DNA from 2 places in the Undibacterium sp. RTI2.2 genome. Region 1 is predicted to be linked to the other one. Evidence: riboswitches for the same ligand, from Rfam matches in the RefSeq annotation. Region 1 holds a riboswitch; the other holds the start of a gene.
What was found. A riboswitch is a leader RNA that binds a small molecule or an ion and turns the genes downstream of it on or off. The one in region 1 is predicted to bind thiamine pyrophosphate.
Positions count from the first base shown of each region.

Region 1 (7,022 bases):
TTCTAAAAATTTTTCACGACCTAAATCATGACGTGAAATTTTTTGTGCATCGAGCTGGCGTTCTACCACGATTTGGGTCGCAATGCCGGCGTGGTCCGTGCCCGGTATCCAGGCGGTGTTGTGACCACGCATACGATAATAGCGGGTCAGACCGTCCATGATCGTTTGGTTGAAAGCATGCCCCATATGCAATGTGCCGGTGACGTTGGGCGGCGGTAGCTGGATGCTGAAAGACGGTTTGCTGGCGTCGGTACTGGCGGCGAAATATCCGCGCTTTTCCCACTCTGTGCGCCAAAATGCTTCGATATCGGCGGGCTCAAATGACTTGGCTAATTCCATGATGTGATCTAGGTTTGGTTGGTTTGCTCAATCCTTGATTATAAGGGACAGCCGTATCAAATCTAAAATATGCTGCATAAGATATGCTGCATAAAATCGGCCCGATTTTGAATATTCTTTTTTTGCCCGCTAAATGCGCTTGGATTGAAGCAGACAATCGCTGGCTACCAGTTAGCTTTAGATCAGGATTAATAAAGTGCGGGATGCACTGATGGAATGCCATAGCAGTACCAGCGTAGCGAGATTTTTTATATTGATATCAGCTTAATTTAGCTTAATTTCCATATACTCCCCATTATTTTTATAAAAAATAGCGATTTGTCCATATTTTATATGGACAGTCTAAATATACATCTCCTGAGTATATTAATATCTTAACTGGATCAAGCCTGCGGCCGTAGTCAGATCCGTCCGCAATCATGCTTTGTGGTCTGCTTGCATCGCAGCATGGGTATTCGCTCAGAATGCCGAAGAAAGCGTCAATTAAAATGCTAGCATGTCATTGGTTTTAAAAATCACATTGGTTCGTCAGAGCCAGTTGCCGTCCGCAAGCAAAGCTATATCCTCATTTTTAGAAGTTCCTTATAACGAAGAAGTATTTCTGTATGAGCGTATGTTTGACAATAAACTGATACTGCGTTGTTCCCGCGCCGTTGTTCTGTTATTGGCTCTTGGCCTGACAGCGTCGCCCGCACGCGCTGATGAGGCTGCAGATTTGGCGCAGATTGATCAGATTTAGATTCTTGGTGATACCGACAATGCCAATGCATTAAAGCAGTTGCAAAGCTTTCAAGAAAAACTCTCGGCCGATGCCAGTTATCAAGTCAAATTAAAAGCGCTCAAGTTGATGACAGGATTGTTATACGATGCTGGCAAGGCGAGTTCTGCAAAAAAGGTGAATGCGACTCTAATGGCGTTAGCTGTCAAAGAAGGTGATCAGCGCTCGATCAATTTTGCCAAAGTTAACCAGGCGTTTGACGAGATTGACGATGGCCATCCTGAACAAAGTATTGCCAATCTTACTGAGGTGCAAGATGCGATTAAGGCGTCGCCTGACCCAGAACTGAAAATGCGCATCAGCAGCGCTTTTGGTGCGGTCTACGCATCGACTGGCCGATTTGAATTGGCGCTTTCTTATTACTTAGACGCGCTCAAACTCACCGATCTACAACCACGCCGGCAAGCGCATGCCAAGTTGTATCAGCTTGATTTAATCAGCCGGCTATACACGACTATGAAAAATCCAGAGAAGGCGCTCACGACGATCGATGAAGCGCTAGCGATTTTCTCGGCAACCACGGATCTGAAAAGTTTAGCCTCACTGACTATGGTGCAGGGCGTTGCCTATGCGCAGTTAGACCGCAACAAAGATGCGCTGATTTCTTTTCAAAAAACACTCAACATCGCGCGTGAGGCGGGCATCCCGGCGTTGGAAATTAGCGCACTTGGTAATATCGCTGATCAATATCTGATCATGCATAATTTTGTTGAGGCTGAGCGTACTACCAAGATCGCCTATGAAAAAGCGGATGCGATTCACGATGAATATTTAAAGCAACTAGCCAATGTCAACTGGGGATTTGCGCTCGGCGGGCAAGGTAAGATTACTCAGGGTGCAGAAAAAATAAATAGCGTGATCGCCTACTTTGAAAGCATCGATTCTAAAACGAACGTCGAGGGTATTTTAGGTGAGCTTGGTCTCATGTATGAGCACGCGGGCATGTACAAAGAAGCCGTCGCAACCATGCACAAGAAGGAGACACTGAGCGATGATCTATTCAAAGCTGAGAGCGCCAAAGCCGTCGCCACTTTACAAGAGACGTTCAACGCGGACAAGCGACAAAAGCAGATCGAGTTATTAGGTCGTGATAACCAGTTAAAGGACGCCGATATAAAAAATCGTCGGCTGCAACAAGTCATCACCTTGCTCGGTGCCATGTTGACAGTTATGGCTGGAATATTTATTTTCTTGTTGTACCGCCGCGTCAGAAAAACGAATGCAAAATTAGTCGAAGCGAATTTGCAATTAGAGTTCCATGCCGTGCGCGATCCTTTAACCGGACTCTATAACCGGCGATCTTTTTTAGAGATCATGAAAAATCGGGAGATCAGTAGTGACAGGGAACGACGTGAAAATGATAGCGACAATCCAGATTGCTTGCTGTTATTAGATATCGACCATTTCAAGCAAATTAATGACACCTGGGGTCACGCGGTTGGTGACAGTATATTAATGGAAGTCGCCCATCGTTTGAGAAAAACAGTACGAGATTCAGATATGGTGTTGCGTTGGGGCGGTGAAGAGTTTTTGATTTATTCGCCTAAATCCAACCCTGCTCAATTGAAAAAATTAGTCGAGCGCGTGTTGTCTGCTATTGGCGAAAATTCGGTTCAGGTCGGTGAAAATGCGATCTTGGTTACTGTCACAGCGGGATTTATTTCCTTACCTTTTTCAGATATTCCCGAAGAAATTTGTAGTTGGGAAAAAGCCATGCAAATGGCGGATATGGCTTTATATCTGGGCAAAGCGCACGGGCGCAACCGCGCATATGGACTGGCACGTTTGCTGGTGCCGCACGAACAAGCAATGCCGATTCTGGATCACGACTTGTCCGCGGCGATCAGCGCTAATATGGTGGAATTAATCGAAGTCATCGGGCCGGTAAAGCGCAAAGAAATCAATACGAATTAAAAAATCAAACGATCTGTTAACAGAAAGTCGTTATAATGCGGCTAGTTTTTGAGATGATTTCGAAGCTACAAGATACAACAATGTATTAAACAAGCATCGCAACTAGTACCAGAATAAAAGTAACTGAACACACGAAACTGAATAAGAGAAATGCTAGGGGTCCTGCCAGCAAGAACACGCTGACGGGTGAGAAATACCCTTGAACCTGATCTGGATAATGCCAGCGAAGGGAAGCAAATTAGTGCCGCACGGGGCTACTCAAACCCTCATCATCTTCACCGTGCGCACCTCAAGCCTCCCACGCTGCCACCAACAATGTGCACGTTAATGGGAGCAAAAATGAACGCCAAGCCACAATTTCTATCCGCTACCGCAGTAGTCGATCAAGCGGCAATCCAGCCGCTACCAAATTCCCGCAAAATTTACATTCAAGGTAGCCGTCCTGATATTCGTGTGCCTATGCGCCAGATCAGTCAGTCCGATACGCCAGCGATGTTTGGTTCCGAAAAAAATCCACCAATTTATGTCTATGACACCTCAGGACCTTACTCTGACCCAGAGGTCAAAATCGACATTCGATCCGGCCTTGCCTCGGTACGTGGTGCATGGATTGCAGAGCGCAATGACACAGAAGAGTTGTCCGGCCCATCCTCCGATTATGGGATCGAAAGACTCAACGATCCTAAGCTGGCTGAGCTACGTTTTAATCTGAAGCGTAAACCACGCCGTGCTTTAGCCGGAAAAAATGTCACTCAGATGCACTACGCAAGACAGGGCATCATCACGCCCGAGATGGAGTACATTGCCATCCGTGAGAATCTACAACGTCAGGAATATCTCGTCAATCTAAAAGCCTCTGGCCCTATGGGTAACAAACTGGCTGAGGTCATGGGTCGCCAGCATCCGGGACAATCTTTCGGTGCGTCAATTCCGGATCTGATTACACCAGAATTTGTACGTTCCGAAATTGCCCGTGGTCGCGCCATTATCCCCGCCAACATCAATCATCCAGAGGTTGAGCCGATGATTATCGGGCGTAATTTTTTAGTCAAAATTAATGCCAATATCGGCAACTCTGCAGTGACTTCCAGTATTGGTGAAGAAGTCGAAAAAATGACATTGGCAATTCGCTGGGGCGGCGACAACGTGATGGATTTGTCTACTGGAAAACACATCCATGAGACACGAGAATGGATCATCCGTAATTCGCCCGTACCTATTGGTACTGTCCCGATTTATCAGGCATTGGAGAAGGTCAACGGCAAAGCAGAAGATCTGACTTGGGAGATTTTTCGCGACACATTGATCGAGCAGGCGGAGCAGGGCGTGGATTACTTTACTATTCATGCTGGAGTGCGTTTGCAATACGTACCGATGACGGCAAAACGGATGACCGGTATCGTTTCTCGCGGCGGATCGATTATGGCGAAATGGTGTCTGGCGCATCATAAAGAGAGCTTCTTGTATGAGCATTTTGAAGACATCTGCGAGATCATGAAAGCCTATGACGTGTCATTCAGTTTGGGTGACGGCCTGCGTCCTGGCTCGATTTATGATGCCAATGATGAAGCGCAATTAGGCGAGTTAAAAACTCTGGGTGAGCTGACCACTATCGCTTGGAAGCATGATGTGCAAGTCATGATCGAAGGCCCTGGTCATGTGCCTATGCATCTCATCAAAGAGAATATGGATTTGCAGTTAGAGCAATGTCACGAAGCGCCTTTTTATACGCTGGGACCACTCACGACCGACATTGCACCGGGTTACGACCACATCACTTCTGGTATCGGTGCCGCACAAATTGGCTGGTATGGTACGGCGATGTTGTGCTATGTCACGCCAAAAGAACACTTGGGTTTGCCGAATAAAGTCGACGTCAAAGACGGCATCATTACTTACAAAATTGCCGCTCATGCAGCCGATCTGGCGAAGGGACATCCGGGTGCGCAAATCCGCGACAATGCTTTGTCTAAAGCTCGCTTTGAATTTCGTTGGGATGATCAATTCAATATCGGACTCGATCCGGACAAGGCGCGGGAATTTCATGATGAAACTCTGCCTAAAGATTCTGCCAAAGTTGCGCATTTCTGTTCGATGTGCGGCCCCCATTTTTGCTCGATGAAGATCACGCAAGAAGTCCGGGATTACGCGGCCAAACAAGGCATTACCGAGATCGCTGCATTGAAGCAGGGGATGGAAGTAAAAGCGATTGAGTTCGTCAAATCTGGTGCAGAAATCTACAGAAAACAATAAGTCCTGGCTATGACTCCTATCGTATTGAATGGCGAACCCTATCAATTCGATCGGGCGCAAACGCTGGCTGGATTGATCGAGACGCTGAACCTGTCCGGGCAGGCGATTGCGGTTGCCGTGAATCGCCAGATTGTCGCTCGTTCGCATTGGTCGAGTTACTACTTGCAAGCGCAAGACCAAGTTGATGTGGTGCGTGCCATCGGCGGCGGGTGATATGGACACTTCATTTTTTTTCGTTTGGGTTAGTGCGTACGGGCACTCCAAAAAAATTATATGAAATTCATGGAGAGGAATTTTTATGCAACAAGAACACAATCCCAGTCTGATCGTTGCTGGTAAAACTTACCGCTCACGTTTGCTGGTTGGTAGTGGCAAGTACAAAGATTTAGAGCAAACGCGATTGGCGACAGAAGCCAGCGGCGCTGAAATCATTACGGTGGCGATCCGTCGCGTGAATATCGGACAAGATCCTAATGCGCCTAGCTTGTTGGACGTTGTACCGCCAAATAAATACACAATCTTGCCAAATTCTGCCGGTTGTTACAGCGCGGAAGATGCGGTGTATACCTTGCAATTAGGGCGTGAATTATTGGGCGGTCATAAGCTGTGCAAACTGGAGGTGTTGGGAGATGAAAAGACCCTTTTTCCTAATATGCCAGAAACCTTGAAAGCGGCCCAAATCTTGGTCAAAGGCGGCTTTGATGTGATGGTGTATTGCAGCGATGATCCGATTCAGGCAAAGATGTTAGAAGACATCGGTTGCGTCGCCATCATGCCCTTAGCATCGTTAATTGGATCGGGTATGGGGATACTCAATCCCTGGAATTTGTCGCTGATTATTCAGCAAGCCACTGTGCCGGTATTGGTTGATGCTGGCGTTGGTACCGCCTCAGATGCGGCTATTGCCATGGAGTTGGGTTGTGATGGTGTTTTGATGAATACGGCGATTGCCGGTGCGCATGACCCGGTTCGGATGGCGCGTGCGATGGGCTTGGCAGTAGAGGCGGGACGTGAAGCGTTTTTGGCGGGACGCATTCCTAAAAAATTTGTGGCATCAGCATCCTCGCCGATGGCCGGTCGGGTTGCGTGAGCGGATGACGAGATCAATGTTGGATCAACCTACAAATCAACCTACAAATCAACCTACAAATCAACCTATAAATGCGGCTGCGAGTTTTAAAACAAGACAGCGACCCTGCGTACTGGTATTTGCCGGACACGACCCAAGTGGCGGTGCAGGAATACAGGCTGATAGCGAAGCGATTGCAGCGCAGGGTGCCCATGCTCTGACGATTATTACGGCGTTAACAGTGCAAGACAACGATCGTGTATTTGCGGTGCATGTAATAGAGCCCGATATCATTCGTCATCAAGTTCGCGTTTTGCTACAAAAATGCAAGATTGCTGCGATCAAAATTGGTGTAGTCGGGCACCGTGCCAACGCAGAATGTATTGCAGAGCTAGTGGCCGAAATTGTGCAAAGTCAGCCTGGTACGCCGGACATCCCAGTGATATTAGATCCTGTACTATCTAGCGGCCATGGCGACGTTTTATTGCTAGACGATGCGCCGGACCAGGTCATCCAACCGCTCTTAGAAGTCGCAACTCTGATCACGCCGAACATGCCAGAAGTACAGCGTTTGTGCCCGACAAGTGGTGACATAGTTCAGCAAGCGCGCCAGTTGTTGCAATTTGCCTGCCGCGATGTATTCATCAAAGGCGGTCATGGTTCGGGGCG
Region 1 covers NZ_JASJXN010000009.1:66,343-73,364, forward strand. The annotation lists gene QN395_RS06995 (valine--tRNA ligase) at 1-339, opposite strand, end outside; gene QN395_RS07000 (hypothetical protein) at 836-1,078, shown strand; gene QN395_RS07005 (diguanylate cyclase) at 1,118-3,031, shown strand; TPP riboswitch at 3,177-3,280, shown strand; gene thiC (phosphomethylpyrimidine synthase ThiC) at 3,371-5,284, shown strand; gene thiS (sulfur carrier protein ThiS) at 5,294-5,497, shown strand; gene QN395_RS07020 (thiazole synthase) at 5,583-6,374, shown strand; gene QN395_RS07025 (bifunctional hydroxymethylpyrimidine kinase/phosphomethylpyrimidine kinase) at 6,391-7,022, shown strand, end outside.

Region 2 (7,022 bases), on a different contig from region 1:
GCCGGTTTCGCTATCGAGCTGATGCGCAAACTCATGCAAGACCACATTGTGCCCTGCGATTTGCGTACCATCACTGCGCTGCACATGATCCCATGCCAGGATCACCCTGCCATCACTCCAGGATTCTCCCGACAATGTTTGGTTGGCGTGAGTGACTACACCACCCAGACTCGTTTGAATATGCGGCTTCATAAAAGCACTGGGATAAACCAAGATGGTTTTTAAGGCTGGGTAAACGGTGCTTGGACGATTAAGGAGCAACATGCAAGCTCTGGCCGCGATCGTGACCTTGATCTCATCCGTTATCTGCAAATCATCGCAAGCAATAAATTTCTTTTGATATAAAAACTGTTTGATCAATCGCTTTAACTGCAATTGCAGCTCCGCCGGCATTCTGGAATACACCGGGATATTTTTACGCAGTATTTTGGAGTAGTGACCAGGGAATGGCTTTTGCAAAGCGCGCTTCAACAGCACATCAGGCAACCACGCAATCAGTCCGACCGTGATTACGATGCTGGATAATACGAGCATTAGTGGTAAAGCGGAGGACATTGATTACCTGCAATTCTGAATGGAAACACAGTAACGGTACCGTGTTATCTCTGGTTATTTAGACCGTTGCCATCTTGATAAAATCTATGCAGCTTGATAGCAAACATAAGTACGAGCTGGAATCAACTCATACCATCAGATGGGACAGTCTTCAGAAAAAACAATAGCTATTAACCATAGCTATTGAATGAAGTGCCCACAAGGCAACACGAATAATCGATTGCTGCGATAATGCGCCCTCACCGATGCCATCAATATCATTCTAAAAATAAGGCATCCAATCCCGTATTCTATTTTTTGATTGTCCTCCCATGCGCAAAGGCATACTCTACGCAGCTTCCGCTTATATCGTCTGGGGCTTATTTCCCATTTATTTCAAAGCTCTGCACGGGATACCTGCACTTGAAATTTTGTTACATCGCATGTTATGGTCACTGCTATTTTTGATGGTAGTACTGGCATGGCGTAGTCAATGGTTTTGGGTACGCGATGTGCTGCGTCAGCCAAAACTGATCGCCGGATTTGTCGCCAGCGCGACCCTGTTGTCAGTAAATTGGCTGATCTACATCTGGGCGATCAATAACGATCATATCGTCGATGCCAGTTTGGGATATTTTATGACGCCGCTGGTCAATGTCCTGCTCGGTTACGCTATCTTGCGTGAGCGCTTGCGGTCAGCACAATGGTTTGCCATAGGCTTGGCAGCCTGCGGCGTGATCTGGCTGACCTGGCAAACCGGTCATCCTCCCATCATTGGGTTGTCTCTCGCCATCAGCTTTGGCGTGTATGGTTTATTGCGTAAAACAGCCGCACTTGGTGCGCTGGAAGGCTTGTCACTGGAGACCTTTTTGCTGTTCCCGTTTGCTTTTGCTTATCTGACTTACTTAACGGTACAAGGTCATAATGCCTTCATCAGTGGATCTGGCACAACTCAATTATTACTGCTGGCAGCTGGTCCCATCACTGCAATTCCATTACTGATGTTTGCTGCCGGTGCTCGCCTGATCCCTATGGCGACGCTGGGATTGCTGCAATATATTGCGCCATCAATCCAACTGATATTGGGCGTCATTTTGTATCATGAGCCATTTAGCGGCGAAAGACTGATCGGATTTATGGCGATCTGGGCTGCGCTGGCGGTGTATTCTGCAGAGGGAATACGTCACTCCTTCAGACGCCAATAATCCAGGTTTTAATTACCAATAGAGTTGCTAAAGAAGGCTAAAGGAGCCCAAAGAAATAGGCCAATCGCAGTTTATGGTAAAGTATGCGCTTCGCTAGGGGTCCTGCGTCAAAGATAAAGTTTGTTTTTATTTTTGTCTGCAGGTGAGAAATACCCTTGAACCTGATCTGGATAATGCCAGCGTAGGGAAGCGCAAAGTCTCTATCAGTCTCTTTGTTTGCTCCCGCGCTTGCGATAAAAAATGAGCAAACTATGACAATCGCACCACCCATCCGCGTTACACAACTTCTTTCACAAGCGACTTCACGTAAGTCATCAGCTCATTCGCTATCAGGTGTTCAAAGCCGCTTGATTCCGCTGACGATGGTCTTGGCAATTTCTCAGGCTTTTACTATCTCTGCTGCCTATGCGCAGAGCGCAGATAAAGCGCTGCCAGAAGTCGTCATTCGCGCTAATAAAACGGATAGCAATAAAAATGATGTAGCAAAAATCGGCGGCTTTGCCGATGCAAAATTATCAGATACGCCAGCATCGATTACCGTCTTTACTCAACAACAATTACAAGATTTAAGCATCCGCACTAGCAGCGATGCGATGAAATTTGATGCCAGTGTCAACGACGCTTACAACGCGGTTGGCTACTCTGAACAATTTTCTATCCGTGGTTTTGCGCTGGATAACACCAGCAGTTACCGCAAAGATGGGCTAGCCATTCCAGGCGATGCATCTATCCCTTTGGAAAATAAAGAGCGCATAGAAATACTCAAAGGATTAGCCGGATTTCAGGCAGGCTTTGCCACCCCCGGCGGCATTGTGAACTACGTGACTAAGCGCCCAACCACTACGCCATTACGTTCAGTAACGGTCGCCGCCAGTGAGCGCGGCACGCTATACGGTTCGCTAGATTTAGGCGGTCAATCCGATGATCAGCAATTTGGTTATCGTATTAATGCTGCGACAGAAAAATTACGCTCCTATGTAAAAGGTGCAGACGGAGACCGACAATTTATCTCTGGTGCTTTTGACTGGCATATCACGCCAAAAGCACTATTGCAGCTAGATATGGATTATCAGAAAAAATCCCAGTTAACTGTCCCTGGATTTCAACTATTTAATGGAATAGATCTGCCTCGCAATGTCAGCGCAGACACAATGCTGAACAATCAACCTTGGGCGAAGCCTGTCAGCACCCGCGACAGCAATATCGGCTTACGTTTCGAATATCAATTCAATGACGACTGGCGCGCCTCGTTCTCAGCCAACCGTCATGAATTCAAACGCGATGATTACACCGCCTTCCCTTACGGCTGTTCGTCCGCAAACTTATTCCCAGGTTATTGCGCGAATGGTGACTACGATGTCTATGACTATCAAAGCGTAGGAGAATCAAAATCGCCAGTGGCAACGCAGGGAATTTTAAATGGCAAATTCCGGTTAGGCGGTTTGCAAAACACAGTCGCAGTGGGATTCTCGACCTTCCAGCGCCGTGATCGCTTTGGTGACTATGTCTACGATTTAGTGGGCACTAGCAATGTATTTCAACCTGTCGTCGTACCGCAATCGACCAACACAACCGGCCCGGTTCTGTTGCGCAGAACGGATAAAGAATGGTCCCTGTTTGCGCAGGATATTATTGATCTGACCGATACTGTCAAACTGGATATCGGTATACGTCACGTTGCGATCAAGCGTCAGCAAATCGATGCGCCGGGTTACGATCGTAACTACGAATTGCCAAGCGTTGCGCTACTTTTTAAACCACAAAAATCCTGGACGCTGTACGGATCGTACACAGAAGGTTTAGAGCATGGCGGCATCGCCCCGTTCGGTACCAACAACGTCAACCAGATGCTTAATCCGAGTAAATCCAAGCAAGTTGAATTTGGTCTTAAAGCAGATGTGGCACAAGATATTAGTATCACTGCCGCCGTCTTCCACATCACTAAATCGCTGGAATATACCAACTCGGATAATGTCTACGTCAGCAACGGCTACGCAATCCATAATGGACTGGAAGTATCCGCCCAAGGTCGTATCACTCCAGCCTTGACGTTAGGTGCCAGCGTCACTGCATTGGCGGCGCACCAATACGATACCGGCATTGCAGGATTAGATGATAAGCGTGTCACCAATGTACCAGAGTTAAAATCTGTGGTGTATGCAGACTATGCTATTGCCAGCATATCTGGACTCAACATCAACGGCAGTTGGAATTATTCTGGTAACAAGGCGTTTCAACCGGATAACAGCGTCATCGTTCCAGGCTATCAAGTGTTCAACCTGGGTGCGCGTTATGTCACCAAAGTGGCTACTGTCGTGACGACTTTACGGTTCAATGTCGACAACGTCGCCGATAAATTTTACTGGCGCGACGTGACGCAATCCTTAGGTGGCTACTTACTGCCAGGCGCACCAAGAACGTATAAAGTATCTGCACAATTTGATTTTTAAAATTTGATTTTAAATACAGCATACAAGCTGTTTAAAATAAAAAAGAGCGGCTCATTTTTAAATGAGTCGCTCTTTTTTTCAACCGATATTTTCCATTTAGATTTGAATTGATGACGGATACACTTTTCAACTATCAACTCATCAGGAATGACAACGCGAAACTGACTTGTTCTACCCGTTCTTTCAAACTCCCGCCTACCAGCAAGAACGGCATTTCCCGCTCATCCAATAAGTCCAGCAATTCTTCATGCACTCGCTGCCTTACTACCGCTGATTCGCGCTGCAAGCCATCGGCAGTCCACGGAAAATCCGGTGCAGTCACTATCGTAAAATCATATTGATGCTGCGCTTCTAAAGTGGCCAGATCAGCGTCAGCTTCACCAAAATAATGGCGACTATATAAGGCGGTCATCAGCGGCGAGGTATCGCAAAATAACCACTGATGGGCTTGTTGAGCGAGTTTATTCTCGCGCTCGACCTGAGTACGAGCGATCAGAATTTGTTCTGCTTCTTTCGGCACGCGTTGCTGCGTCTCGACAAACTCGCGTAAATATTCTGGAACCCATACCGTTTTGTAATGCGCCGCCAATGCCTCAGCAAGCGCTGATTTACCCGAAGACTCGGCGCCTAATATCGCAACTCGATTGATTGAATTTTTGTCCGTCTGACTCGTCATTATTTTTTACTCCAAGCGCGTAAGCCAGCGACCGCCATCACTACAAAAATAGAATACAAAATCGCAGTCAACATCAACCCCTTATGCACGTAAAGGCCGACATACAAAATATCGACGATGATCCAGACGTGCCAATTCTCTCTCTTTTTACGTGACAACAGCAGCTGCCCTAATAGACTACCCGCCGTCAAAAAGCCATCGGCATACGGCACATCGGTATCAGTAAATGATTTTAAAAACCACGCTAATACAACGAAGCCGATCAGCCACGCCAAGATCGACCACATACGCTGCATTGACGATAGCCCAGATACGACCAAAGTCGTCGACGTATCGCCTGCCGAACTACCGCGTAACCATAGCCACCACCCCCACAAAGACACAAGAATAAATACCAGCTGCAAACCCATATCGCCATACAATTTAGCGTCAAAAAAGACCAGGCCATATAATCCAGAAGCCAGAACAGAAAACAACCATGCCCAATGAATTTGCTTGATATTCAATGCAACAGTCAGCACCGACAACACAAAGGAAATCAACTCCAATGCGGTGGTACTAAAACCCAATAACGGGATAGGGTCGTTCATGTTCATAGGTACATTTCTCAAAAGGCGAATTGCGTCATTGCATTATCTATGATCGTAGTGGTGACATAAAGCACTAATCCAGATAGCCTGGAAATTGACGGAACAAATCAAATTTATTCGACAAGCCAGGTATTTTCGCAACAAGCTAATGCAGCAAAAAACCGATAAGGAAAAGTAATGACAAATACCCCATCACCCGAAGCCGTAGTACAGCAACAATTAGATGCCTATAACGCCTGCGACCTGGATGCCTGGGTAGCAACCTATGCAGATGACGGCAAACAATTTGAACATCCTGCGACCTTGGTCGCCAGTGACAAAGCAGAAATCAAAGCGCGCGCCACCATCCGATTTCAAGAACCCAATTTGCACGCCAAACTGCTAAACCGCACGGTGATGGAAAATATAGTGATCGATCATGAAGAAGTGACACGTACTTTTCCAGAGGGCACAGGCACGATCAGGCTGGTCGCTATTTATGAAGTAAAGAACGGGAAAATCCAATCTGGCTCGTTTGTGTTTGGCGAGAAACGACTGGATGTAACTGGGTCTTAAATAGACTTAGCGGACTGGGGTCAGCAAAATAAATGTGCGAAAAAGGCAGTATGATTTTCGCATTTTCAATACATGCAGGGTACGTTTAACGCACCGCAACAGCGACAAAACCCAAGTATGCTCACCTCAGAATACTTGCACTTATGCATATACTCCCCATATTAATTATTGAAATTTCGCTCTGAATCAAGTAATACAAGGACATCTAATATATACCCATTAGGAGTATTTTTTCAATGTGGTGCGTGGAATGCACCCTACGCTGACTAAATGACAAGACATCCTATCGAAATATCTTGCCAGCGCTAAGTTATTAAAATGTGTAGCCCATATCTATTTCACATCTTCATTTCCAACAAAGCACGCACTGCTACCGTTGTCGGTGTCGTCGTAGTTTGTGTCAAAGAACCAAAGGTGTCTGCGTAACTTGAAGCATTAATATTGTCTTGATGTAGCGCATTTGCCAGTGAGACGCGCAGGTTGGTTTTTGGATTAAATTTCCATAATCCGTATAAATCTAAACCGCGCTTTGGTACTGAGTAGCTGGTTTTATTGGCAGACAAACGTACTGGACCGCCGTCTTGAAAACTCAGATTGCCGCCGATGGTCAGCGGTATTTTATCCAGCTTGTAATCTAAGCCGACGTTGGCGCTGATCGGTGTTTGCGAATCGAGACGATTATTTGGACCAGGTACTGTTTCAAGATTGGACCAGTTAAACGATAGGTTGGAACGGAAGTCGATTGCAGGCGCGTCCTTCATCACTGAACGCAATGGGAACTTGGCTTCCATCTCAATGCCACGGGTAGTAGCTTGCCCATCATTGATAGGCATATTGGTCCAGATACCGTTGACGTTAGATAATTGGGTGCGGGTGATGTCGTCAATTCTGCGCATAAACACACTCACACTCATCAAGCCACCCTCGGGCAGATAATGTTCAAATGCTGCATCCAGTCCCCATGCCAATTCTGGTTTTAGATTGGGGTTGCCGATGCTATCAGGACTGGTTG
Region 2 covers NZ_JASJXN010000002.1:169,010-176,031, reverse strand. The annotation lists gene QN395_RS01830 (M90 family metallopeptidase) at 1-555, opposite strand, end outside; gene rarD (EamA family transporter RarD) at 867-1,739, shown strand; TPP riboswitch at 1,825-1,944, shown strand; gene QN395_RS01820 (TonB-dependent siderophore receptor) at 1,991-4,189, shown strand; gene QN395_RS01815 (ATP-binding protein) at 4,323-4,865, opposite strand; gene pnuC (nicotinamide riboside transporter PnuC) at 4,865-5,455, opposite strand; gene QN395_RS01805 (nuclear transport factor 2 family protein) at 5,633-6,010, shown strand; gene QN395_RS01800 (TonB-dependent receptor) at 6,349-7,022, opposite strand, start outside.
Region 2: linked by a shared signal. The riboswitch ahead of QN395_RS01820 (TonB-dependent siderophore receptor) and the one ahead of thiC (phosphomethylpyrimidine synthase ThiC) in region 1 are both predicted to bind thiamine pyrophosphate.